Linked DNA regions of Rubrivivax gelatinosus IL144. The protein of the gene in region 2 interacts with the protein of the main gene of each other region in a pairwise test. Links are inferred from orthologs where the notes say so. Each region holds a gene or a part of one and is shown on either strand. Other genes may lie near its edges.

What was found.
Region 1: the proteins of RGE_RS22770 (region 2) and RGE_RS13410 interact in binary tests that used the Escherichia coli proteins (3 or more experiments, as listed by UniProt). The link is inferred for Rubrivivax gelatinosus IL144 from one-to-one orthologs.
Region 3: the proteins of RGE_RS22770 (region 2) and ftsA interact in binary tests that used the Escherichia coli proteins (3 or more experiments, as listed by UniProt). The link is inferred for Rubrivivax gelatinosus IL144 from one-to-one orthologs.
Region 4: the proteins of RGE_RS22770 (region 2) and ftsZ interact in binary tests that used the Escherichia coli proteins (3 or more experiments, as listed by UniProt). The link is inferred for Rubrivivax gelatinosus IL144 from one-to-one orthologs.

Annotation. Positions count from the first base shown.
Region 1 is NC_017075.1:2,917,027-2,924,346, forward strand. Bases 2,356-5,150 are described here. They hold RGE_RS13410 (helix-turn-helix domain-containing protein), read right to left. Parts: upstream 4,327-5,150; coding sequence 3,385-4,326; downstream 2,356-3,384. Other genes in these bases: ispG (flavodoxin-dependent (E)-4-hydroxy-3-methylbut-2-enyl-diphosphate synthase), read right to left, coding at 2,356-3,356; pilW (type IV pilus biogenesis/stability protein PilW), read right to left, coding at 4,331-5,134; rlmN (23S rRNA (adenine(2503)-C(2))-methyltransferase RlmN), read right to left, coding at 5,131-5,150. Outside these bases: outer membrane protein assembly factor BamB, read right to left, coding at 1-47; RGE_RS13395 (YfgM family protein), read right to left, coding at 47-727; hisS (histidine--tRNA ligase), read right to left, coding at 756-2,030; more of ispG, read right to left, coding at 2,079-2,355; more of rlmN, read right to left, coding at 5,151-6,249; ndk (nucleoside-diphosphate kinase), read right to left, coding at 6,257-6,682; RGE_RS13430 (pseudouridine synthase), read right to left, coding at 6,769-7,320.
Region 2 is NC_017075.1:4,995,962-5,003,386, reverse strand. Bases 2,144-5,043 are described here. They hold RGE_RS22770 (rod shape-determining protein), read left to right. Parts: upstream 2,144-3,021; coding sequence 3,022-4,065; downstream 4,066-5,043. Other genes in these bases: mreC (rod shape-determining protein MreC), read left to right, coding at 4,152-5,043; gatC (Asp-tRNA(Asn)/Glu-tRNA(Gln) amidotransferase subunit GatC), read right to left, coding at 2,548-2,847; gatA (Asp-tRNA(Asn)/Glu-tRNA(Gln) amidotransferase subunit GatA), read right to left, coding at 2,144-2,551. Also shown: Asp-tRNA(Asn)/Glu-tRNA(Gln) amidotransferase subunit GatB, read right to left, coding at 1-1,059; more of gatA, read right to left, coding at 1,064-2,143; more of mreC, read left to right, coding at 5,044-5,069; rod shape-determining protein MreD, read left to right, coding at 5,066-5,587; mrdA (penicillin-binding protein 2), read left to right, coding at 5,584-7,425. UniProt on the Escherichia coli protein: Forms membrane-associated dynamic filaments that are essential for cell shape determination. Acts by regulating cell wall synthesis and cell elongation, and thus cell shape.
Region 3 is NC_017075.1:995,172-998,795, forward strand. What follows is about bases 768-3,624. They hold ftsA (cell division protein FtsA), read left to right. Parts: upstream 768-1,508; coding sequence 1,509-2,741; downstream 2,742-3,624. Other genes in these bases: RGE_RS04700 (cell division protein FtsQ/DivIB), read left to right, coding at 768-1,501; ftsZ (cell division protein FtsZ), read left to right, coding at 2,818-3,624. Also shown: RGE_RS04695 (D-alanine--D-alanine ligase), read left to right, coding at 1-705; more of RGE_RS04700, read left to right, coding at 713-767. UniProt on the Escherichia coli protein: Essential cell division protein that assists in the assembly of the Z ring. May serve as the principal membrane anchor for the Z ring.
Region 4 is NC_017075.1:997,190-1,004,629, reverse strand. Bases 4,526-7,440 are described here. They hold ftsZ (cell division protein FtsZ), read right to left. Parts: upstream 6,642-7,440; coding sequence 5,409-6,641; downstream 4,526-5,408. Other genes in these bases: ftsA (cell division protein FtsA), read right to left, coding at 6,718-7,440; RGE_RS04715 (AAA family ATPase), read left to right, coding at 4,526-5,332. Outside these bases: RGE_RS04725 (ferredoxin reductase family protein), read right to left, coding at 1-728; RGE_RS04720 (M48 family metalloprotease), read left to right, coding at 1,077-1,874; more of RGE_RS04715, read left to right, coding at 2,093-4,525. UniProt on the Escherichia coli protein: Essential cell division protein that forms a contractile ring structure (Z ring) at the future cell division site. The regulation of the ring assembly controls the timing and the location of cell division.

The DNA.
Region 1 (7,320 bases), 2.1 Mb from region 2 along the record:
CCGGCCAGCACGGCGGCGACGGCGAGCGCGAAGACGACGCGGCGCATCACGACGCGGCTCCCGAGGCGGCAGACGCGGCCGGGGCAGGCGGCGCCGCGCCGAGCGCGGTGAGCTTGGCCTCGACGAGGCGCTTGTAGTCGATCTTGTCGTCCATGGTCTTGAACGCCACCTCGTAGGCGGCACGCGCCTCGTCGTTGCGGCCGGCGGCGGCGAGCACGTCGCCACGGCGGTCGGCCACCAGAGCCTCGAAACCGACGGCCTTGGCGCCGTCCAGCTGCGCCAGCGCCTGGTCGAACTGCTTGGCCGCGGACAGAACGGCGGCCAGGCGCAAGCGCGCGATCGTGCGGTACTCGTCCTCGGCGGCGTGTTCGGCGACCCAGGTCAGCGTCGCCTTGGCGGCGTCTACCTGACCCTTCTCGAACTGCACCTTGGCCGCGGCCAGGCCGCCCTGCTCGGCGTAGGCCGTGCCGGCGTAGCGGTCCTTCAGGTCGCCGAAGATGCGCCCGCTCTTGTCGGCATCACCGGCGGCGGCGGCGCGGTCGAGCTCGTCGTACATCGCGCTGGCCTTCAGCGCCTGGCTGCGCTGCCAGTAGTTCCAGCCGTTCCAGCCGGCGTAGGCGGCGAGCGCGGCGATCAGCAACCAGGAGACGAGGTTGCCGTACCGCTTCCAGAACGCCTTGAGGGCGTCGATCTGCTCCTGCTCCTGCAGGTCGAGTTGTGTGGCCATGTCGGTGAAGCGGACGAAAAACGGTCGATTATGCGGGGAGCAGGTCGGCTGCCCAGGTGGCGGGGTCGGCGATCGGTCGCGCGGCCTGCGCCGCTGCGGCGTCGCGCAGCGGCTTGACGGCAACTTCGCCGCGGGCGAGCTCGTCGCCGCCGAAGATCAGCGCATGGCGCGCGCCGCTGGCGTCGGCCTTCTTGAACTGCGACTTCATGCTGCCGCCGCCGACGTGCAGCTGCACCGCGACGCCGGCCGCACGCAGCGCCTCGACGACGCGCATCGCCTGCGGCAGCGCGCTGCCGTCGGGCACGATGGCATAGGCGTCGGGCACCGGCGCCGGCGGCGCCACGCCCAGCTGTTGCACCAGGTCGAGCACACGCTCGATGCCCATGCCCCAGCCGATGCCCGGCGCCGGCTTGCCGCCGACCAGTTCGACCAGGCCGTCGTAGCGCCCGCCGCCGCAGATCGTGCCCTGGGCGCCGAGCTTGTCGGTCACCCACTCGAAGACGGTCAGGTTGTAGTAGTCCATGCCGCGCACCAGACGCGGGTTGACGCGGTAGGGCTGGCCGGCGGCGTCGAGCATGGCCTTCAGCGCATCGAAATGCTTCAGCGAGGCTTCGCCGAGGTAGTCGATGAGCTGCGGCGCGGCCTCGACCATGGCCTGCATGGCCGGATTCTTGGTGTCGAGAATGCGCAGCGGGTTGCTGTGCAGGCGGCGGCGCGCGTCCTCGTCGAGCAGTTCGGCGTGCTGCTCGAAGTGGGCGATCAGCGCCGCGCGGTGCGCCTTGCGCTCCTCGGGCTGGCCCAGGCTGTTGATGTCCAGCCGCACCTCGCCCAGGCCCAGGTCCTTCCACAGCGCCCGGCACATCAGGATGACCTCGGCGTCGACGTCCGGGCCGCCGAAGCCCAGCGCCTCGACGCCGACCTGGTGGAACTGGCGGTAGCGGCCGCGCTGCGGACGCTCGTGGCGGAACATCGGGCCGATGTAGAACAGGCGCTTGCCGCCGTCGTACAGCGCCGAGTGCTCGACGACCGCGCGCACGACGCCGGCCGTGCCCTCGGGGCGCAGCGACAGCGGATCGCCGTTCATGCTGTCGACGAAGGAATACATCTCCTTCTCGACGATGTCGGTCACCTCGCCCAGCCCGCGCACGAACAGCGGCGTGTGCTCGACGATCGGCGTGCGCACGTTCTGGTAGGCGTAGCGGCGCATCAGCGCGCGCACGGTGTCTTCGAACCACTCCCAGCGCGCCGACTCGGGCGGCAGGATGTCGTTCATGCCTTTGACGGCAACGATCTTCTCGGCCATGGGGAACAGGTTGGTGCGGCGGGCCGGCGGCCCGCCCGGAACGAGGAATCAGGCCGCGGTCGCGGCGGCGCCGAAGCGGCGCTCGATGTAGTCCTCGACGATCTTGTGGAACTCCTGCGCGATGCCCTCGCCGCGCAGCGTCAGCGCCTTCTCGCCGTCGATGAACACCGGCGCGGCCGGAGCCTCGCCGTTGCCCGGCAGGCTGATGCCGATGTCGGCGTGTTTGCTCTCGCCGGGGCCGTTGACGATGCAGCCCATCACCGCCACCTTCAGGTTCTCGACACCCGGGTAGCGGCTCTTCCACACCGGCATCTGCGCACGCAGGAAGTCGTCGATCTGCTTGGCGAGTTCCTGGAAGGTGGTGCTCGTCGTGCGGCCGCAGCCGGGGCAGGCGGTGACGCTGGGGTTGAAGGTGCGCAGGCCCAGCGACTGCAGGATCTCGCCGGCGACGACGACCTCCTGGGTGCGCGCCTCGCCCGGCTGCGGCGTCAGGCTGACGCGGATCGTGTCGCCGATGCCTTCCTGCAGCAGGATGCCCAGCGCGACGCTGGACGCCACCGTGCCCTTGGTCGCCATGCCGGCTTCGGTCAGGCCCAGGTGCAGCGCGTAGTCGCAGCGCTGGGCCAGGCCGCGGTAGACCGAGATCAGGTCCTGCACGCCGCTGACCTTGCAGCTGATGACGATCTGATTCGGGTCCAGGCCGAGTTCACGCGCGGCGCTGGCCGAGCTCAGCGCCGACTGCACCAGCGCCTCGTACATCACCTGCTTGCCGTCCAGCGGCTGGGCGCGGTGCGCGTTCTCGTCCATCATGGACGCGAGCAGTTCCTGGTCCAGGCTGCCCCAGTTGACGCCGATGCGCACCACCTTGTTCCAGCGGCAGGCGGCCTCGACCATCATCGCGAACTGGCGGTCGCGCTTGTCGCCCTTGCCGACGTTGCCCGGGTTGATGCGGTACTTGGACAGCGCCTGCGCCATCGCCGGGTACTCGGTGAGCAGGCGGTGGCCGTTGTAGTGGAAGTCGCCGACCAGCGGAACGTCGATGCCCATGCGGTCGAGCTGCTCGCGGATGTGCGGCACGGCCTCGGCGGCTTCGGGCGTGTTGACGGTGATGCGCACCAGCTCGGAGCCGGCCTGGGCCAGTTCCTTGACCTGGATGGCGGTGCCGATCACGTCGGTCGTGTCGGTGTTGGTCATCGACTGCAGGCGCACCGGAGCGTCGCCGCCGATGGTCACGACCCGGTTCCCCCAGACGGCACGGGCCTGGCGCGAGCGGCGCGCCAGCGGTGCGGCGGACGGGATGGTGGCGGGCGTTTCCGGAGCGTTCATCGAAACCTCACTGCAATAACGGCTGCGCTCACTGCAACTCGACGCGGGCGACGGCGTTGCGGGTCAGCGGCGCCAGGTCGACCGGCTTGCCGCGGAAGGACAGGCGGGTGGCCGGCGCATTGCCGATTTTGAGCCGCAACGGCAGTTGCCCGTCGACCCCGGCGGTCTCGCCGGCGCGCAGCAGGCGCGAAAAAACGACCTGGCCCTTGGCGTCGTAGGCCTCGATCCACGAGGGCTGTTCGGCATGCAGCTGGACCAGCCCCGCCGCAGCCGGCACGGCCGAGGCAGGCGCAGAAGCCGCGGCCAGCGTGGCGGCCATCGCCGGCTTCAGCGCCGGCAGCACCGCGGATGCGGCCGACGCTGCGGCCGCCGGAACCGGCGCCGGGGCCGGCACGGCCACCGGCACGGCCACCGGCGCGACCGCCACGGCGACCGACGCAGGCGCCGAAGCCGGCTCCACCGGCACCAGGGCGACCTCGGGCACCGAGGCGGCCGCCTCGGGCACCGACGCCGCTTCGGGCGGCGGGCTGGCGTCGGCGGTCGGCGCAGGGGACTGGAGCATGCCGGCCGGCATGAAATAGACGACCGCCGCCGCGATCAGCAGCGCGCCGCCGGCCCAGACCAGCGGCTTGACCGAACCCAGGCTGACCTTGGGCATGTCGGGGCCGGCGCGTTCACGGAACGGCGTGTTCAGGCTGCCGACGACGTGATCCAGCGCCGAACCGTCGGTGCGCGGCAGCAGCGCCAGCACCGGCTGGGCGTCGGTGTGCAGCGCACGGCACACCGCCAAGGCGAGTGCGCGCGTGAACGCCGGGTCCAGCAGCTCGTCGTGGCGGTCGGCTTCCAGCGCCTCCAGCTTGGCCACCGGGACCTTGATGGCGGCGGCCAGCGCCGCGATGTGCAGGCCCTGCTTCTCGCGTGCCGCGCGCAGCAGCGCGCCGGCCGTCGTGCCCGCGGGCGGGGGCGTCACGGAATCAGTCATCGAACCGGCCTTGCTCGAACTGGGCAGCCTCGGGCGATTGGGGGAAACGGTCGCGCAGCTGGCGGCCGAACTCGTAGGCGCCAGCCTGGTTGCCCAGCCGGCGCTCGATGCGTGCGGCCAGCCACAAGGTGGCCGCACTGGATTGCTCGCTCACCGCGTTGACGCGCTGGACGTAGAAGCGGGCACGTTCGAACGAACCGCGGTGATACAGCGCGTCGGCGAGGTTGTAGGACGTCGCCGGGTTGGCCGGTTCGAGCTGGAAGCTGCGGTAAAGCGCCGCTTCGGCATCGGCCCAGCGGCCTTCGCGCGCGTCGCAGACACCCTTGGCGAGCAGCGTGCGCGCGCTGCCGCGGTACTGCGGCAGCGCCAGCGTGGTCTCGAACTCGCGGTCGGCGTCGCCGTAGCGGCCCTGCTGGCAGAGGAACCAGCCGTAGTTGTGGCGCAGGTCGCCGTCGCGCGGCGCCAGCGACAGCGCGCGCTGGAAGCTGTCATCGGCCAGGCGCGTCTCGCCCAGCGCGGCGTAGATCAGGCCGCGCAGGCCGAGCGCTTCGGGCATGTCGGGGCGCGCGGCCAGCGCCTGTTTGACCTCGTCGAGCGCGGTCTCCGACTGGCCGCGGGCAAAGTACGCCGACGCCAGCTCCAGCCGCACCTTGGCGCGGCGTTCGACGTCGGCGGGGTCGTTGCTCGGCCGCGTCTCGCGGGCCGAGCCGTTGGCCGGCGGTTCGCTGACGCAGCCCGCCAGCAGCGATGCGGCGCAGGCCGCCGCGGCCAGCAGGGCCAGCAGGCGACGCGTCACCGCGGGTCCTCCGCGGCGGCGATCGGGATCGTGCGGCGGCGCTCCAGCAGGCGTTCGCGTGCCCGGGTGCGGTCCTGCACCTCGCCGGCGAGCTGGCCGCAGGCCGCGTCGATGTCGTCGCCGCGCACCTTGCGGATCGTCGTCACGATGCCGGCGTCCTGCAGCACCTTGGCGAAGGCCGTCACGCGTTCGCGCGGCGAGCGCTTGAGCCCCGACTCGGGGAACGGGTTGAACGGGATCAGGTTGAACTTGCACGGCACGCGGCGGCGGCGGACAAGGTGCACGAGTTCCAGCGCCTGCTCGGGGGCGTCGTTGACGCCGTCGAGCATGCAGTACTCGAAGGTGATGAAGTCGCGCGGCGCTGCTTCGACATAACGCAGGCAGGCGTCGAGCAGCGCCTCGATGCCGTCCTTGCGGTTGATCGGCACCAGCGCGTCGCGCAGCGCGTCGTTGGGCGCGTGCAGCGAGACGGCCAGCGCCACCGGGCAGTCCTCGCGCAGGCGGTCGATCATCGCCACCATGCCCGAGGTCGAGACCGTCACGCGGCGGCGCGACAGGCCGTAGCCGTGGTCGTCGAGCATCACGCGCAGCGCCGGCACGACGGCCGTGTAGTTCTGCAGCGGCTCGCCCATGCCCATCATCACGACGTTGTCGATGACGCGCTGGCCGTCCGGCCCGCGCAGGCGGTGCTCGGCGTAGCGCAGCTGGGCGATGATCTCGCCGGTGCTCAGGTTGCGGCTGAAGCCCTGGTGCCCGGTCGAGCAGAAACGGCAGCCGACGGCGCAGCCGGCCTGCGAGGACACGCACAGCGTGCCGCGGTCGTCTTCAGGGATGTAGACGGTCTCGACGGCGTTGCCGCCGCCGACGTCGAACAGCCACTTCGTCGTGCCGTCGGCCGAGACGTGCTCGCTGATGACGGGCAGCGACTCGACCACCGCCGCGCCGGCGAGCTTGCCGCGCAGCGACTTGGCGAGATCGGACATCTTGTCGAAGTCCGACTCGCCTTTCTGGTGGATCCAGCGGAACAGCTGGACGGCGCGGAAGCGCTTCTCGCCCAGGCTGTCGCAGAAGGCCGCCAGCCCCTCGAGGTCGAAGTCGAGAAGATTGACGGCCATCGTCGACTCAGCGGCTGTAGACGCTCATGCCGGGGAAGAAGAACGCGACCTCGACGGCCGCCGTTTCCGGGGCGTCGGAGCCGTGCACGGCGTTGGCGTCGATGCTGTCGGCGAAGTCGGCACGGATCGTGCCCTTCTCGGCCTTCTTCGGGTCGGTGGCGCCCATCAGCTCGCGGTTCTTGGCGATCGCGCCTTCGCCTTCGAGCACCTGGATCATCACCGGGCCCGAGATCATGAAGCTCACGAGGTCGTTGAAGAACGGGCGCGCCTTGTGCACGGCGTAGAAGGCTTCGGCCTCGGCACGCGACAGGTGCTGCATCTTCGCGGCGGCGATCTTCAGGCCGGCGCCTTCGAAGCGGGCGTAGATCTGGCCGATGACGTTCTTGGCGACGGCGTCAGGCTTGATGATCGAGAGGGTGCGTTCGATGGCCATCTTGAAATATCTCCTTCAATCAAGGACTTGGCAAAGCTTTCGATTCTACCGCGCCGGATCGGCGCGGCCATGACGGAAAGACGCGTTCAGCGCCCGCCGCGGCGACCACCGCCGCCGCCGCCACCACCACCCCGGCCGCCACGCGGACCGCCGCGGCCACCGCCGCCGTTGGCCTTGCGCAGGAAGGCGTCGCCGCCGATGTAGCCGACCGAGGTCTGCATCGGGTCGGGCTGGCCGCCCGCGCCACCCTTCTTCGGGCCGCGCGCGCCACGGCCGCCGGCCAGCGGCTTGGGCTTCTGCACGAAGCGCTTGTCGTAGGTCTGCTGCAGCGGGTTGGGGATCGGGCCGTCCTCGCCGAGGTCACGCACCGGCCGGTCGCGCTGCAGGCCACGCTTGTCGTAGGTCTGCTGCAGCGGATTCGGGATCGGGCCGTCCTCGGGGATCTCGCGGCGGCGCTGGCGTTCCTGCTGGATCGCGCGCTTGTCGAAGGTCTGCTGCAGCGGATTCGGGATCGCGGCCTCGCCGGCTTCGCGGCGCTGCGGCTTCGGGCCGCGCGGCGCGCTCTCGGGGGCGTTGCCACCACGGCCGCGCTTGCCGCGCTTGCCGCGGCGATCACCGCCGGCATCGCGCTGCTCGCC
Region 2 (7,425 bases):
CATCAGCCAGTTGGCGACCAGCTTGGGCTGGCCGCAGCCGTCGCGCGCCGCCTCGTAGTAGCGCGCGAAGGCCAGGCTCTGGGTCATCATCGCCGCGTCGTAGGCCGGCAGGCCGTCGTCGCGCTGGAAGCGTTCGGCCATCAGCGCCGGCAGCTCGGGCATCGCGGCGCGCACGCGTTCCACCCAGTCGGGCGCGATGACCAGCGGCGGCAGATCGGGGTCGGGGAAGTAGCGGTAGTCGTGCGCGTCTTCCTTGCTGCGCATCGCCCGCGTCTCGCCGGTGTCGGGGTTGAACAGCACCGTCGCCTGCTCGATCGCGAGGCCGTCTTCGAGCCGGTCGATCTGCCACTGGACCTCGAAGTCGATGGCCTGCTGCAGGAAGCGGAAGCTGTTGAGGTTCTTGATCTCGCGGCGCGTGCCGAAAGGCTCGCCGGGGCGGCGCACCGAGACGTTGGCGTCGCAGCGGAAGCTGCCTTCCTGCATGTTGCCGTCGCAGATGCCCAGCCAGACGACGAGCGCGTGCAGCGCCTTGGCGTACTCCACCGCCTCGGCCGAGCTGCGCAGGTCGGGCTCGGAGACGATCTCCAGGAGCGGCGTGCCGGCGCGGTTCAGGTCGATGCCCGACTGGCCGTGGTAGTCCTCGTGCAGGCTCTTGCCCGCGTCTTCCTCGAGGTGGGCGCGGGTCAGCCGCACCGAACGCTTCTCGCCGTCGAGCAGGAAGGAGACGCTGCCGCCCTGCACCACCGGGATCTCGTACTGGCTGATCTGGTAGCCCTTGGGCAGGTCGGGATAGAAGTAGTTCTTGCGCGCGAAGATCGACAGCGGCGCGACCTTGGCGCCGACGGCCAGGCCGAAGCGGATCGCGCGTTCGACGGCGCCGCGGTTGGCCACCGGCAGCGTGCCGGGCAGCGCCAGGTCGACCGGGCAGGCCTGGGTGTTGGGCTCGGCGCCGAAACGCGTCGAGGCGCCGCTGAAGATCTTGCTCTCGGTGGAGAGCTGGGCATGGGTCTCGAAGCCGATGACGACTTCGTAGCCGCGGATGAGGGGGAACGTCGCCATCGGATCAGATCCCGGCCGGGGCACGGGTGTGGAAGTCGGTCGATTGCTGCAGCGCGTGCGCGGCGTGCAGCAGCCGGCCTTCGTCGAAGTAGTTGCCGATCAGCTGCAGACCGACCGGCATGCCGTGCGCGCCGGTGCCGGCCGGCACGCTCATGCCCGGCAGGCCGGCCAGGCTGGCCGGCAGCGTGAAGATGTCGGCCAGGTAGGCCTGCAGCGGGTCGCCCTGTTCGCCGAGCTGCCAGGCGACGGTCGGCGCCACCGGGCCGGCGATCAGGTCGCAGTCGCGGAAGGCGGCCTGGAAGTCGTCGGCGATCATGCGGCGCAGCTTCTGCGCCTGCAGGTAGTAGGCGTCGTAGTAGCCGTGGCTCAGCACGTAGGTGCCGATCATGATGCGGCGCTTGACCTCGGGACCGAAGCCCTCGGCGCGCGTCTTCTTGTACATGTCGAGCAGGTCGGTGTACTCCGCTGCGCGGTGGCCGAACTTCACGCCGTCGAAGCGCGACAGGTTCGAGCTCGCTTCGGCCGGGGCGATGATGTAGTAGACCGGGATCGACAGCTCGGTGCGCGGCAGGCTGACGTCGACCAGCGTCGCGCCCAGCTTCTCCAGCTCGGCGAGCGCGCCGCGCACCGCGGCGGCGACGTCGGCCGACAGGGCCTCGGGGAAGAACTCGCGTGGCAGGCCGATGCGCAGGCCCTCGAGCGGGCGTGCGGCGCTGGCGCCGTCGCGCGCGGCGAGCATCTGGGCGTGGTAGTCCTGCGGCGGGCGTTCGGCGCTGGTCGCGTCGCGTTCGTCGAAACCGCTCATCGCCGACAGCAGCAGCGCGCAGTCTTCGGCCGAACGTGCCATCGGCCCGGCCTGGTCCAGGCTGGAGGCGAAGGCGATCATGCCGTAGCGCGAGCACACGCCATAGGTCGGCTTGATGCCGGTGATGCCGCAGAAGCTGGACGGCTGGCGGATCGAGCCGCCGGTGTCGGTGCCGGTGGCCGCGGCCACCAGGCGCGCGGCGACCGCGGCGGCGGAGCCGCCCGACGAGCCGCCGGGCACGCGCGTCGTGTCCCAGGGGTTGTGCACCGCGCCGTAGGCCGAGTTCTCGTTGGCCGAGCCCATCGCGAACTCGTCGCAGTTGAGCTTGCCCAGCGTCACCGTGCCGGCGGCCTTCAGCCGCGCGACGACGGTGGCGTCGAAGGGGCTGCGGTAGCCGGCCAGCATCTTCGAGCCGGCGGTGCTGGGCTGGTCCTTCGTGACGAAGATGTCCTTGTGCGCGATCGGCACGCCGGCCAGCACCGGCGCGTCGCCGGCGGCGAGCGCGGCGTCGGCGGCACGCGCGGCGGCCAGCGCGCCCTCGGCGTCGAGCGACAGGAAGGCGCCGAGCGAACGTTGCGCGTCGGCGCGCGCCAGCAGCGCCTGCACGAGTTCGACGCTGGAGAACTGCTTGGCGCGCAGCGCGCGGGCGGTTTCGGCGACGCCCAGCCGGTCGAAGGCGGTGCTCATTCGATCACCTTCGGCACGAGGAACAGGCCGTCCTCGACGGCCGGCGCGCTCTGCTGGTTGGCCTCGCGCTCGTTGCTCTCGGTGACGCGGTCTTCGCGCAGGCGCAGCGCGACGTCCTGCACCGCCGACAGCGGCGTGTAAAGCGGCTCGACGCCGCTGGTGTCGACCGCGCTCATCTTCTCGACGATGCCGAAGAAGTCATTGAGCTGCGCGAGCATGCGCTGCTCTTCGTCGGGCTGAAGCTCGAGCCGCGCCAGATGCGCGATGCGGCTCACGTCCTGCGGTGTGAGGGCCATGGAAACAGGTGCAAATGAGCACTTGCCCAAGGGCAAGCGCGGGGGGCGATCAGGTATTATCTATGGTTACCCCACATGCCTCGTCGGTAGCCGGCCGTGCGACCGCGTCGCCCGCGCTTTAGGCGCCAGGCCCCGCCTTTCGATCCAGCCGCCTTCCGACCGCCGTCTCCCCACATGTTCGCCTCCCTGCGTCGCTATTTCTCGACGGACCTCGCGATCGACCTCGGCACCGCCAACACGCTGATCTACGTGCGCGGCAAGGGGATCGTGCTCGACGAGCCGTCGGTCGTCGCCATCCGCCACGAAGGTGGCCCGAATGGCAAAAAAACCATCCAGGCCGTCGGCGCTGAAGCCAAGGCCATGCTCGGCAAGGTGCCCGGCAACATCGAGGCCATCCGGCCGATGAAGGACGGCGTCATCGCCGACTTCACCGTGACCGAGCAGATGTTGAAGCAGTTCATCAAGATGGTCCACCCGCGTTCGATGACGCGGCCCAGCCCCCGGATCATCATCTGCGTGCCCTGCGGCTCGACCCAGGTCGAGCGCCGCGCGATCCGCGAGTCGGCGCTGGGCGCCGGCGCGTCGGACGTCTACCTGATCGAAGAGCCGATGGCCGCGGCCATCGGCGCCGGTCTGCCGGTGTCCGAGGCCTCGGGCTCGATGGTCGTCGACATCGGCGGCGGCACGACCGAAGTCGGCGTCATCTCGCTGGGCGGCATGGTCTACAAGGGCTCGATCCGCGTCGGCGGCGACAAGTTCGACGAGTCGATCATCAACTACATCCGCCGCAACTACGGCATGCTGATCGGCGAGCCGACGGCCGAGGCGATCAAGAAGAACATCGGCAGCGCCTTCCCCGGCTCCGAGGTCAAGGAGATGGAGGTCAAGGGCCGCAACCTCTCCGAAGGCGTGCCGCGCAGCTTCACGATCAGCTCCAACGAGATCCTGGAAGCGCTGACCGACCCGCTGAACCAGATGGTCAGCGCGGTGAAGAACGCGCTCGAGCAGACGCCGCCGGAACTCGGCGCCGACATCGCCGAGCGCGGCATGATGCTCACCGGCGGCGGCGCGCTGCTGCGCGACCTGGACCGCCTGCTCGCCGAAGAGACCGGCCTGCCGGTGCTCGTCGCCGAAGACCCGCTGACCTGCGTCGTGCGCGGCTGCGGGATGGCGCTGGAGCGCATGGAGCGCCTGGGAAGCATCTTCACGTCCGAGTGACGGCGTGAACCCCTGCGACGCGTGTCCTCGCACGGCCGGCCGGCCGTCGGGCGCGCGCCGCCTGTCCTGACCCGCCGCGAGCCGCCATGCCGCTCGGTACGCTCGACCGCACGCCGCCGCCTTTCTTCCGCCAGGGCACCTCGGCGCTCACCAAGCTCGTCTTCTTCGCCGCGCTGGCCTTCTTCCTGATGGTGGCCGACGCGCGGCTGCACATCGCCGGGCCGGTGCGCGAGGCGATCGCCTTCGTGCTGCTGCCGGTGCAGCGTGCGCTGGCGGTGCCGGTGGAACTCGTCTTCGGCGGCGCCGACTACCTGCGCGGCCTGGAAGCCGCACGCGCCGCCGAGCGCGAGGCGCTGCAGCAGCTCGCCGGCAACGCCGACAAGCTGGCGCGCGCCGGCGCGCTGGCCGCCGAGAACAACCAGCTGCGCGCGCTGCTCGAACTCAAGCCCGCGCTGTCGGTGCGCTCGCAGGCCGCCGAGGTGCTGTACGAGGCCGCCGACCCGTATTCGCGCAAGGTCGTCATCGACCGCGGCCAGGCCCAGGGCGTCGCCGCCGGCTCGCCGGTGGTCAACCAGGACGGCGTGCTCGGCCAGGTGACGCGTGTCTTCGCGCTGACCTCCGAAGTGACGCTGCTGGTCGACAAGGACGCGGCGATCCCGGTGCTCAACGTGCGCACCCAGCAGCGCGGCGCCGCGTTCGGCGTCAGCGGCGGCATGGAGCTGCGTTTCACCTCGGCCAACGACGACGTGCGTGTCGGCGACGAGCTGCAGACCAGCGGCGTCGACGGCGTCTATCCGGGGGGGCTGCCGGTGGCCAAGGTGATGTCGGTCGAGCGGCGCTCGGAGTCCGGGTTCGCGCGCATCAGGCTGACGCCGAGCGCACGCGGCGACGGCGTGCGCCACGTGCTGGTGCTCGAGCCGCTGGCGGCGCAGCTGCCGCCGCGGCCGGACCCGGCGCCGACCACGCCCGAGGTCGCGCCACGGCGCGGGAGCGGGCGCAAATGATCATGCCGCGCGGGTCCGACCAGCTGCTGCTGCCGGTCAACCCCTTCTTCATCGCGCTGACGCTGCTGCTGGCTTTCGCCTTCATGCTGCTGCCCTTCGGCCGCCACCCGGCGCTGCCGGACCTGCTGGCCGTGGTGCTGGTGTTCTGGACCGTGCACCAGCCGCGGCGTGTCGGCGTCGGCCTCGGCTTCTGCTTCGGCCTGCTGCTGGACGTGCACCAGGGCGCGCTGCTCGGCCAGCATGCGCTGGCGTATTCGCTGCTCGCCTATGCCGCCATCAGCGCGCACCGCCGGCTGCTGTGGTTCGGCGTCGTCGAGCAGGCGCTGCAGATCGCGCCGCTGTTCTTCGCCGCGCACCTGGTGTCGCTGCTCGTGGGCCTGGCCGCCGGCGGCATGTTCCCGGGCTGGTGGATGTTCCTCGCGCCGGTGATCGAGGCGCTCGCCTGGCCGCTCGTCACGATCGCCCTGCTGGCGCCGCAGCGCCGCGCGCCGGATCCGGACGAGAATCGGCCGCTGTGACCGAGATCAAGGACCTCGAGCTCGAACTCGGGCGCTTTCGCGCCCGCTTGTTCGCGGCCGCGGCCTTCGTGCTCGTCGCCTTCGGGCTGCTGACGACGCGGCTCGTCTACCTGCAGGTCGTGCGCCACGACGAGCTGGCGACGCAGGCCGAGAACAACCGCATCGCCATCGTGCCGATCGTGCCCAACCGCGGCCTGATCGTCGACCGCAACGGCGTCGTGCTGGCCACCAACTACTCGGCCTACACGCTGGAGATCACGCCCTCGCGCATCGGCGACGTCGACCTCGACGAGCTGATCGACCAGCTCGGCCGCTACGTCGAGATCCAGCCGCGCGACCGCCGCCGCTTCAAGCGCCAGATGGAGGAGAGCAAGGGCTTCGACTCCTTGCCGATCCGCACCAAGCTGAGCGACGAGGAGGTCGCGCGCTTCATCGCGCAGCGCTTCCGCTTCCCCGGCGTCGACGTCAAGGCGCGGCTGTTCCGCCAGTACCCGCTGGGCGAAGTCGGCAGCCACCTGCTGGGCTACATCGGCCGCATCAACCAGGCCGAGAAGAAGGCCATGTCCGACTGGCCCGAGGAGCAGCAGGACAACTACCGCGGCACCGAGTACATCGGCAAGCTCGGCCTGGAGCAGAGCTACGAGCAGGAGCTGCACGGCACCACCGGCTTCGAGGAGGTGGAGACCAGCGCCAACGGCCGCGCCGTGCGCCGCCTGGACAGCCATCCGCCGACGCCGGGCAACAAGCTCGTGCTGTCCATCGACATCAAGCTGCAGGCGCTGGTCGAGCAGATGTTCGGCGACCGCCGCGGCGCGCTGGTGGCGATCGACCCGCGCAACGGCGAGATCCTGGCCTTCGTCAGCAAGCCGACCTTCGACCCCAACCTGTTCGTCGACGGCATCGACGTCGAGAGCTGGAAGGAGCTCAACGAGAGCATCGACCGGCCGCTGCTGAACCGCGCCCTGCGCGGCACCTACCCGCCGGGCTCGACCTACAAGCCGTTCATGGCGATCAACGCGCTGCAGTCGGGCAAACGCAGCGCTTCGCTGGTCATCCAGGACAACGCGAGCTGGACCTTCGGCAACCACACCTTCCGCAGCCACGGCGACATCGCGCTCGGGCCGGTGGACATGCACCGGGCGATCGTCAAGTCCAGCAACGTCTACTTCTATTCGCTGGCCAACGACATGGGCGTGGACCTGATCCACGACATGATGGCGCCGTTCGGCTTCGGCCAGCGCACCGGCATCGACCTCGAAGGCGAGGTCACCGGCGTGCTGCCGTCCACCGAGTGGAAGCGCAAGACCTACAAGCGCCCGGAGCAGCAGCGCTGGTATGCCGGCGAGACGATCTCGCTGGGCATCGGCCAGGGCTACAACAACTTCACGATGCTGCAGATGGCCAACGCGATGGCGACGCTGGCTTCCGGCGGCCAGCGCTACACGCCGCACCTGGTGCGCGAGGTCGAGGACGTCATCACGCGCGAGCGGCGCCAGGTCGCGGCCAAGCCGCGTGAGCCCCTGCCGCTCAAGCCCGAGAACGTCGCGGTGGTGATGCGCGCGCTGCAGGGCGTCGTGCAGGAAGGCACCGGTGCCGGCGCGTTCGCCGGCGCGCCGTACACCAGCGGCGGCAAGACCGGCACCGCGCAGGCGGTGACGATCCGCTCCAACGAGAAGTACAACGCCGCCAAGCTCGAGGAGCACAAGCGCGACCACGCGCTGTACACCGCGCTGGCGCCGATGGAGGCGCCGCGCGTGGCGCTGGCGGTGATCGTCGAGAACGCCGGCTTCGGCGCCGCGTCGGCGGCGCCGATCGCGCGCCGCGTCATCGACTACCTG
Region 3 (3,624 bases), 4.0 Mb from region 2 along the record:
ATCCCCTATACCGGCTCGGGCGTGATGGCCAGCGCGATCGCGATGGACAAGGTCATGACCAAGCGCATCTGGGCCGCCGAAGGGCTGCCGACGCCGCGCTGGGCCTGGCTGTCGCCGGAGCACCAGGCGCGCGAGGACGTCGTCGCCGTGCCCGACAAGCTGGGCCTGCCGCTGATCGTCAAGCCGCCGCGCGAGGGCTCGTCGATCGGCATCACCAAGGTCGCCGGCTACTCCGAGATGCAGGACGCGGTGAAGCTGGCCTCCGAGTACGACGCCGACGTGCTCTGCGAGGAGTTCATCGACGGCATCGAGGTCACCTGCGCGGTGCTCGGCGAAGGCGCCTCGGCGCGCGCGCTGCCGGTGATCCGCATCGTCGCGCCCGGCGGCAACTACGACTTCGAGCACAAGTACTTCTCCGAGGAGACCGGCTACCACTGCCCGAGCGGCCTGCCGCCGGCCGAGGAGGCCGAGATCCAGCGCCTGACGCTGGCCGCCTACCGCCTGCTCGGCTGCCGCGGCTGGGGCCGCGCCGACTTGATGATCCGCGAGAGCGACCGCAAGCCCTTCCTGCTGGAGATGAACACCAGCCCGGGCATGACGAGCCACTCGCTGGTGCCGCTGGCCGCGCGCGTGGCCGGCATGAGCTACGAACAGCTGTGCGTGCACGTGCTCGAGTGCGCCGCGCTGGACCACCCGGGAGTCTGAGGACGCCATGAGCCGCGCCGCCGCCCTGCCGCTGGCCGAACAACCGATGGACGTGCGCCTGATGAACGGCGTCGCCAGCGGCGTGTTCGTGCTCGCCGGCGCGGCGCTGGCTGCCGCCGCGCTGATGTGGCTGGTGCGGGCGCCGCTGTTCACGATCCGCGGCATCGAGATCGACGGCGACCTGGGCCGCAACAGCGTCAACACGATCCGCGCCAACGCGATGCCGCGGCTCAAGGGCAACTTCTTCAGCCTGGACCTGCAGCAGGGGCGCGAGGCCTTCGAGGCCGTGCCCTGGGTGCGCAACGCGGTCGTGCGCCGCGTCTGGCCCGACCGGCTCGCGGTGCGCCTGGAGGAGCACCGTCCGGCCGCCGTCTGGCAGGGCGAGGACGGCAACGACCGCCTCGTCAACACGCACGGCGAACTCTTCGACGCCAACGTCGGCGACGTCGAGGACGACGGGCTGCCGGTGTTCTCGGGCCCCGACGAGGAGGCGGCGACGGTGCTCGCGATGTACGCCAAGCTGCAACCGGTGTTCAAGCCGCTGGACGCCGAGCTCAGCGAGCTGCACCTGTCGCACCGCGGCTCGTGGAGCGTGGAGCTGGACAACGGCGCGACGCTGGAACTGGGCCGCGGCAGCGACGACGAGGTGCTCGCCCGCGCGGCGCGTTTCGTGCGCACGGTGCCCGAGGTGACGGCGCGCTGGCGCGCGCCGCTGGAATACGCCGACCTGCGCCACACCGACGGCTACGCCGTGCGGCTGCGCGGGGTGACGACGAAAACGAAGACGACCAACTGACACGAACATGGCCAAGGAATACAAGGATCTCGTCTTCGGCCTGGACATCGGCACCGCCAAGGTGATGGTGGTGGCCGCCGAAGTGCTGCCCGACGGCGAGCTGCGCGTCGCCGGCCTCGGCGTGGCGACGACGCATGGCCTGAAGCGCGGCGTCGTCGTCAACATCGACGCCACGGTGCAGAGCATCCAGCAGGCCTTGAAGGAGGCCGAGATGATGGCCGCCTGCAAGATCGACCGGGTCTACACCGGCATCACCGGCAGCCACATCCGCGGCCAGAACTCCACCGGCATGGTCATCGTGCGCGACAACCGCGAGGTGACGACGGTGGACGTGGCGCGCGTCGTCGAGACCGCCAAGGCGATCAACATCCCCAACGACCAGCGCCTGCTGCTCGTCGAGCCGCAGGAGTTCGTGATCGACGGCCACGAGGTCAAGGAGCCGATCGGAATGAGCGGCTCGCGGCTGGAGGTCAAGGTCCACATCGTGACCGGTGCCCAGAGCGCGGCCGAGAACATCCTGAAGTGCGTGCGCCGCTGCGGCCTGGAAGTCGAGCGCCTGGTGCTCAACCCCAGCGCCAGCGCCGCCGCGGTGCTGACCGACGACGAGAAGTCGCTGGGCGTGGCCGTCGTCGACATCGGCGCCGGCACCACCGACGTGCAGATCTACACCGACGGCAGCGTGCGCCACACCGCGGTGATCCCGATCGCCGGCGACCTGATCACCAGCGACATCGCGATGGCGCTGCGCACGCCGACCAAGGACGCCGAGGAGATCAAGGTCGAGCACGGCGTGGCCAAGCAGCTGCTGGCCGACCCGGCCGACCAGGTCGAGGTGCCGGGGCTGGGCGACCGTGCGCCGCGCATGCTGAGCAAGCAGGCGCTGGCCGGCGTCATCGAGCCGCGCGTCGAGGAGATCTTCACCCTCGTGCACCAGGTCATCCGCGAGAGCGGCTACGAGGAGCTGCTGTCCTCGGGGATCGTCATCACCGGCGGCTCGTCGGTGATGCCCGGGATGATCGAGCTCGGCGAGGACATCTTTCTGAAGCCGGTGCGGCGTGGTCTGCCCACGTACCACGCCGCGCTCGGCGACATGGTCGCGAATCCGCGGTCGGCCACCGTCATGGGGCTGCTCGAGGAGGCGCGTCTGGCACGGCAACGCGGTCACAAGGCCGCGGCCCAGGCGGGGTCGGTGACGACGCTGCTCGGCCGCGCCAAGGACTGGTTCCTGGGCAATTTCTGAGAAGGACCCGTGACGAGGTCCCGTTTCATTCCGTCAAGTCAACCGTCTGGCAACTGCATTCATTAGGAGGCTCCACATGCCCATCGAAATGATCGAGGAATTCGACCAAGGCACGCAGATCAAGGTGATCGGCGTCGGGGGCGGCGGCGGCAATGCCGTCGAACACATGATCGCCCAGGGCGTGCAGGGCGTGGACTTCATCTGCGCCAACACCGATTCGCAGGCCCTGCACCGCAGCGGCGCGGCCACCCTGGTGCAACTGGGCACCAGCGGCCTGGGCGCCGGCGCCAAGCCCGAGGTCGGCCGCTCGGCCGCCGAGGAGGCCGTCGACCGCATCCGCGAATCGATCACCGGCGCGCACATGCTGTTCATCACCGCCGGCATGGGCGGCGGCACCGGCACCGGCGCGGCGCCGGTCATCGCCCGCGTCGCCAAGGAGATGGGCATCCTGACGGTGGGTGTCGTCACCAAGCCCTTCGAGTTCGAAGGCAAGCGCCGCGGCAAGCAGGCCGACGACGGCGTCAGCGAGCTCGAAGCCAACGTCGACAGCCTGATCGTCGTGCTCAACGAGAAGCTGCTCGACGTGATGGGCGAGGACGTGACGCAGGACCAGGCCTTCGCGCACGCCAACGACGTGCTGAAGAACGCCGTCGGCGGCATCAGCGACATCATCCACATCCCCGGTCTCGTCAACGTCGACTTCGAGGACGTGAAGACGGTGATGAGCGAGCCCGGCAAGGCGATGATGGGCACGGCCACGGCCAGCGGCCCGGACCGCGCGACCAAGGCCGCTGACGCCGCCGTCGCCTGCCCGCTGCTCGAAGGCATCGACCTGTCGGGCGCGCGCGGCGTGCTGGTGCTGATCGCCGCGAGCAAGGCGACC
Region 4 (7,440 bases), 4.0 Mb from region 2 along the record:
GTCACCGCGGTGACCTGGGTGCCCGGCTGGAACTCGACGCTCTCGACCCGGCCTTCGACACGGCGCGCACGGCCGATGCGGCGCGCCAGGCTCATGAAGGCCGACACCGTGCCCACCGCCATCAGCGCGGCCAGCACAAGGCCGACCGGCTGCAGCCAGTATTCGGGCTTGGTCAGCACCACCGAGTGGAAGACGAGCACCAGGTACACGAGCGCCATCGCGCGGTGGGTCTGGAAGAAACGCCGGTACGGGAAGCGCTTGATCAGCGCGATCGCGATCAGCGCCAGCATCGCGTAGAAGGCATACTCGCCGATCTCCTCGGCCGGGTGGCGCAGGCCCTGCAGCAGGGCGAGCAGGCTGTCGGGCTCGAACTGCGGCCGCGGCCCGCGCTGCGGGCGCTCCAGCCAGCCGGCCTGGACCAGCCACTTCGGGCCCTTGGCGAACAGCCAGTGCGCCACCGACAGCGCCAGCCCGGCGATGCCCAGCCACTTGTGCAGGCGGTAGCCCTTGTCCATGCCGTGCAGGCGTTCGTCCAGCCAGGCCGGGCGCAGCGCCAGCAGCATGCCGACGCTCATCAGCCCCATGCCCAGCACGCCGCTGTACTGCACGAGCAGGTTGCGCCACGGGAAGACGCCTTGCGCGGCCGGCAGCGCGGAGGCCTCGGCCGCCAGCCACAGCGCGCTCAGCCCGGCGGCGAGCGCGACGAAGGTGGTGCGGATCGTTTTCATGACGGTCTCTCGGAAGTCGATACCGTCATGCTGCGCGGGCGAGGTGAAGGCGGTCTTAAGACACCGGCCGGCCGGCGTGGCGCCGACGCCCCGCCGTCACGCCCCATTGCGGCGCGGGCGACCACCGTGGCGCCAGGACCACGCGCGCAAACCCTCGAATGCGCGTCTATCCTGCGTTGGGACAAGTCCTTTGATATGAGCCCAGATAATTGATGGATAACAGTCGATAGACTGTAACGGCAGCTTGACAGAAATTTTCATCTACTGGCAAGCATTCGTGGCCTGCAGGCGGCCACACCCGCAGCAGTAAGGAAGGACCTCATGAAAAACGCAATCCGAGCAGCGGCCGTGACGGCCCTGGCCGCCCCGGCCCTGCTCGCCACCACGCCTGCCGTCCCCGCGAGCACCCCCAAGTACCTCGCCCAGCGTGTCGACTGCGCCGGCCTGCCCGGCCTGACGCTCGCCCCGGGTGAACTGACGGTGCTGCTGGTCGACGAATCGGCCAACCCCGCCGCCGCGCGCCTGGAACGCCTGCGCGCGCCGGCCTGCCGCAGCATCTACGCCGCACAGCGCGTGGACGACGACGGCTGGATGGACCGCGACTGGCTCGGCGACGTGATCGTCTCCGCCGTCGACCCGGCCCAGGGCAAGCCCGCCACCGATCTGCAGCAAAGCCGCCTGCGTGCGCCGCACTACGTCGTCACCGTCAGCACCGCGCTGGCCGACAAGGCCACGCCCGACGCGCTGACCTTCTCGCTGTCGCGCGAACTCGGCCACGGCGTCTACCGCCACGGCACCCGCACCGCCGCGCTGCGCCTGCTGTCCACCGGCTTCTACGCCACCAGCGTGCTGGGCTTCGGCATGCTGCCGACGATCAGCGCCTCGGTCGTCGCCAGCGGCGCCGCCGCCGACGCCGGCCTGGGCTTCGGCACCTGCCTGGTCGCCGGCCTGAACAAGCGCTTCGAACTGCAGGCCGACGCCTTCGGCGTGCGCTCGCTGCAGGCGCTGGGCGCGGCCAAGCCGCAGGCCCAGCAGGTCGCGCTGGGCGTGCTGCGCGCCACGCCGGCCGCAGAAGGCCGTTGCATGGACGCGCAGAACGCCACCGCCGGCACGCTCGCGCGCAGCCAGGCCGTGCAGGCGCTCTGAGGCTTTCGCAGCGCCTGGAACGGCCGCCTTCGGGCGGCCGTTTTCGTTTGCGCCGCCTGGGGATTTCGCTGCGGCCGGCGGCTGGGCATGCTGCACGGCAGCCGATAAGAGGCGGGTAAGCGCCCGGCGCGTACACCGACCCGGTCGCCGCTGTGCGCAAGGAGATTCTTGAATGCACCCCACTGCAGGCCGCCCGGCACCGGGCGGCGCCCGATGCGATGGCTGAGCCCGTCGCCCTGCCCCGCCGCTGGCAGCTGCTGTTGAGCGGCGCGCCGCGGCTGCGGGAAGCCACGCCCGAGGGCCGCACGCTGGCGCTGATCGCGCCCGACGCCGCCTGGCTGGCGCTGGCCGCCGCGCCCGAGGGCCGTGACAGCCGCCAGGTCGCGCTGCTGGTCTGGCCCGACGCCGGCGAACGCGGCGCGCTGAACAACCTGCACCAGCGTGTGCACCGGCTGCGCAAGGCCAGCGGCGCCCGGCTGGTGGAGACCGGCGCCCGCTTCGCGCTCGCCGCCGACCTGGAACTGCCGGCCGAGGACTTCGGCGCGCTGGCCGCCGACCCCGAGGCCGTGCCGGGCGAATGGCTGGCCGGCTGCGACTTCAGCGCCCGTCCGGCGCTGGCCGACTGGCTGGACCGCCAGCGCGAGGCGCGCCGCGCCGCCTGGCGCGAAGCCCTGGCCGCACACGCCGCGGCCGCCGAACACGGCGGCGCCCTGGTGCTGGCGCTGCGCTGCGCCGAGCGCCTGCTGGCGCTGGAGCCGCTGAGCGAGCACGCCCACCGCCGCCTGATGCGCCTGCACCACCTGCGCGGCGACCGCGCCGGCGCCGTGGCCGCCTTCGAGCGCTGCGAACGCCTGCTGAAGGACGAACTGGGCCTGAGGCCCGACGCCGAGCCACGCGCGCTGCTGGCCACCGTCGAACGTGGCCGCGGCGGCGAGCTGGCGCCGGTGCGGCCGGTGCCCGCCGCCTTGCTGCGGCCGCCGCGGCTGGCCGGGCGCCGCGAGGCGCTGGCCCAGCTCGCCGCGGCCGAACGCGACGGCACCGTGGTGCTGCTGGTCGGCGACGCCGGCATCGGCAAGACGCGGCTGTTGCAGGAGCACCTGGCCGGCCGCGCCGACGCGCTGCACGTGCAGGCCCGCCCCGGCGACGAAGGCCTGCCCTATGCGACGCTGATGCGGCTGCTGCAGCGGCTGGACGCCGCCGAGGCCGAGGCCGCGCCGGCCCGTCCCGAGCGCCTGCCGGCGCTGCTGCGCCACTGCCTCGCCGCGGCGCAGCGGCAGGGGCTGAGCGTCGTCGCCGTCGACGACCTGCACTTCGCCGACCGCGCCAGCATCGAGACGCTGCTGACGCTGGCCGGCGAGGCGGCGCTGCACTGGATCCTCGCCCGCCGGCCACCGCCGCACGGCGCCGACGACCCGCTCGCCGCGCTGATCGAGAGCGGCAGCACGCGCCGCCTGCTGCTCGGGCCGCTGGAGGCGGCAGAACTCGCCGAGCTGCTGCAGGGGCTGGACCTGGCGCCCTCGCAGGCGCAGGCCCTGGCCGGCCAGTTGCTGCAGCGCTGCGGCGGCAACCCGCTGTTCGTGCTGGAGACGCTGCGCGCCGCCTGGCGCGACGGCCTGCCCGAGGGCACGCTGCCGGTGCCGCGGGCGCTGGCGCACCTGGTCGAGCTGCGCCTGGCACGGCTGTCGCCCGACGCGCTGGCGCTGGCGCGCGTGGCGGCGATCGCCGCGCCCGACTTCGACCTGCCGCTGGCCGAGCAGGTGCTGGGCGCGCCCGCGCTGCGCCTGGCCGGCGCCTGGCACGAGCTGGAGCAGAGCCAGGTACTGCGCGGCGAGCAGTTCGCGCACGACCTGATCCAGGACGCGGTGCTGGCCGCGATCCCGCAGGTCATCGCCCGCCACACGCACCGCCAGGTGGCCGCGGCGCTGGCCGGGCGCGGCGTGGCGCCGGGACGCGTGGCGCGGCACTGGCGCGACGCCGGCGAACACCGCGCCGCGGCGGCGGCTTTCGCGGCTGCGGCCCAGGACGCGCGGGCCGCCTGCCGGCCGCGCGAGGAAGGCGAACTGCTCGAAGCCTGCGCCCAGGCGCACGAGGCCGCCGGCGACGACGAGGCGGCGCTGCAGACGCGCATCCGCCGCGTCGGCGCGCTGCTGCCCAGCGCCGGCGTCGGCGCGGCGATCGACGAGGCGCAGGCCCTGGTGCAGGCCAGCCGCGGCCGGCCGTCGGCGGCGCTGGCGCTGACCGCGCTGGCGATGGCGCTGTTCTGGGGCGGGCGCCAGGACGAGGCCGAGCAGGCCGCGCGCGAGGCGCTGGCCACGCCCGACGCCAGCGAGGAGGTGCAGGTGCGCGCCAGCTCGCTGCTGTCCAACATCGAGGCGATGCGCGGCCACGCCGAGGCGGCGCTGGCGCTGATGCAGCGCTGGCGCACGCGCATCACCGAGCTCGCCGACCCGGTGCTGCGCTGCGAGTTCCACGGCAACCTGGCGACGCTGCTGATCCGCGTGAACCGCAGCGGCGAGGCGCTGCCGGTGGCCGAGCAGCACCTGGCGCTGGCGCGCGCCACGCGCTCGGCGACCGAGCAGCTGGCGGCGCTGATGAACCTGTCGAACCTGCACGCGCGGCGCGGCGACCTGGCGCGGGCGGTGGAGCACGGCCGCGAGGCCGACCGGCTGGCCACCGAGATCGAGCTGACCGCGACGCTGGCCTGGTGGAACCGGGCGTCGCTGGGCTTTTTTCTGGGCGGGCTGGGACGCTATGCCGAGGCGCTGCAGCTGCTGGAGGCGGCCGCCGGGGCGCTGGCGACGAGCCCGCTGCAGCAGAACCTGGCGCTCGGCCTGCTGGCGCGCGTCTGGCTGACGCTGGGCCAGGGCGCACGCGCCCACCGCTGCGTGCAGGGCCTGAGCGAGGCGCCGCCCGGGGCCTTGCGCACCGCCCAGCTCGTGCTGCGCGCCGCGGTCGCCGCGGCCACCGGACAGCCGGCGGCGCCGCTGTGGCAGGAGGCCGCCGCGACCGGCGTCGCCGAGGACCCCCACCGCATCCAGGCCGAAGTCGAGCTGGCCTGCGAAGCCGGGCGCCTGGACCTGCTGCACGAGCTGGAGCGCCGCGCCGACGCGGCGGCGCTGTTCCCGCAGGCCGCGGAGGTGGCGACACGCACGCTGGCGCTGCTGGCCGACCGGCAGGCCGCGGCGGCCGCGGCGGCGGCCGAGCACCGCACGCTGCAGGCGCGTTCTGCCCACTACTACCTGCCGGCGCTGCTGCTGCGCTGCGCCGAGGCCTACGAACGCGGCGGCCGCGGCGACGCCGCGCAGCGCTGCCTGGCGACGGCGCTGGACTGGGTGCACCGCGACGCGCTGCCGCAGGTGCCGGCGCCTTTCGTCGAAGGTTTCCTGCACCGCCAGCCGGTCAACGTCGCGCTGCGCGCCGCGGCGGCACGGCGGGCGCTGCCCGTCACGCGCGGCTAGGCTGGCGCACAAACGACGAAGGGGCGGCCCTGGGGGCCGCCCCTTCCCGTCTGGTCAACCGTGACTGCGCCGGATCTCAGTCAGCCTGCTTGCGCAGGAAGGCCGGGATCTCGATCTCGTCCATGCCGTTGCTGGCCAGCGCGTCGACCTTGGCCGCGGCCTGGCTGCGGCCGCTGCGCCAGACGCTGGGCGTGTTCAGCCCGGCGTAGTCGTGCGCCGGCGCCGGGGCCGCCGCGCCGACGGCGGCCTGGGTCAGGATCGGCAGGTTGTCGGTGCCGGTGCGCAGCACGGGCTGCGCGACAGGCGCCTGCTGCACGACGGCCAGCGGCGGCGCCGGGCGGGTTTCCTGGCGGCGCGCCGAGTTCAGGCCGGTGGCGATGACGGTGACGCGCAGCTGGTCGCCCAGGCTCTCGTCGTAGGCCGTGCCGTAGATGACGTGGGCGTCGTCGGCGGCGTAGCGGCGGATGGTGTTCATCGCGTTGCGGCTCTCGGCGAGCTTGAAGGTCGCCTTGCTCGCGGCGATCAGCACCAGCACGCCGCGCGCGCCCGACAGGTCGATGCCTTCGAGCAGCGGGCAGGCGACGGCGGCGTCAGCGGCCTTGGTCGCGCGGTCCGGGCCGCTGGCCGTGGCCGTGCCCATCATCGCCTTGCCGGGCTCGCTCATCACCGTCTTCACGTCCTCGAAGTCGACGTTGACGAGACCGGGGATGTGGATGATGTCGCTGATGCCGCCGACGGCGTTCTTCAGCACGTCGTTGGCGTGCGCGAAGGCCTGGTCCTGCGTCACGTCCTCGCCCATCACGTCGAGCAGCTTCTCGTTGAGCACGACGATCAGGCTGTCGACGTTGGCTTCGAGCTCGCTGACGCCGTCGTCGGCCTGCTTGCCGCGGCGCTTGCCTTCGAACTCGAAGGGCTTGGTGACGACACCCACCGTCAGGATGCCCATCTCCTTGGCGACGCGGGCGATGACCGGCGCCGCGCCGGTGCCGGTGCCGCCGCCCATGCCGGCGGTGATGAACAGCATGTGCGCGCCGGTGATCGATTCGCGGATGCGGTCGACGGCCTCCTCGGCGGCCGAGCGGCCGACCTCGGGCTTGGCGCCGGCGCCCAGGCCGCTGGTGCCCAGTTGCACCAGGGTGGCCGCGCCGCTGCGGTGCAGGGCCTGCGAATCGGTGTTGGCGCAGATGAAGTCCACGCCCTGCACGCCCTGGGCGATCATGTGTTCGACGGCATTGCCGCCGCCGCCCCCGACGCCGATCACCTTGATCTGCGTGCCTTGGTCGAATTCCTCGATCATTTCGATGGGCATGTGGAGCCTCCTAATGAATGCAGTTGCCAGACGGTTGACTTGACGGAATGAAACGGGACCTCGTCACGGGTCCTTCTCAGAAATTGCCCAGGAACCAGTCCTTGGCGCGGCCGAGCAGCGTCGTCACCGACCCCGCCTGGGCCGCGGCCTTGTGACCGCGTTGCCGTGCCAGACGCGCCTCCTCGAGCAGCCCCATGACGGTGGCCGACCGCGGATTCGCGACCATGTCGCCGAGCGCGGCGTGGTACGTGGGCAGACCACGCCGCACCGGCTTCAGAAAGATGTCCTCGCCGAGCTCGATCATCCCGGGCATCACCGACGAGCCGCCGGTGATGACGATCCCCGAGGACAGCAGCTCCTCGTAGCCGCTCTCGCGGATGACCTGGTGCACGAGGGTGAAGATCTCCTCGACGCGCGGCTCGATGACGCCGGCCAGCGCCTGCTTGCTCAGCATGCGCGGCGCACGGTCGCCCAGCCCCGGCACCTCGACCTGGTCGGCCGGGTCGGCCAGCAGCTGCTTGGCCACGCCGTGCTCGACCTTGATCTCCTCGGCGTCCTTGGTCGGCGTGCGCAGCGCCATCGCGATGTCGCTGGTGATCAGGTCGCCGGCGATCGGGATCACCGCGGTGTGGCGCACGCTGCCGTCGGTGTAGATCTGCACGTCGGTGGTGCCGGCGCCGATGTCGACGACGGCCACGCCCAGCGACTTCTCGTCGTCGGTCAGCACCGCGGCGGCGCTGGCGCTGGGGTTGAGCACCAGGCGCTCGACTTCCAGGCCGCAGCGGCGCACGCACTTCAG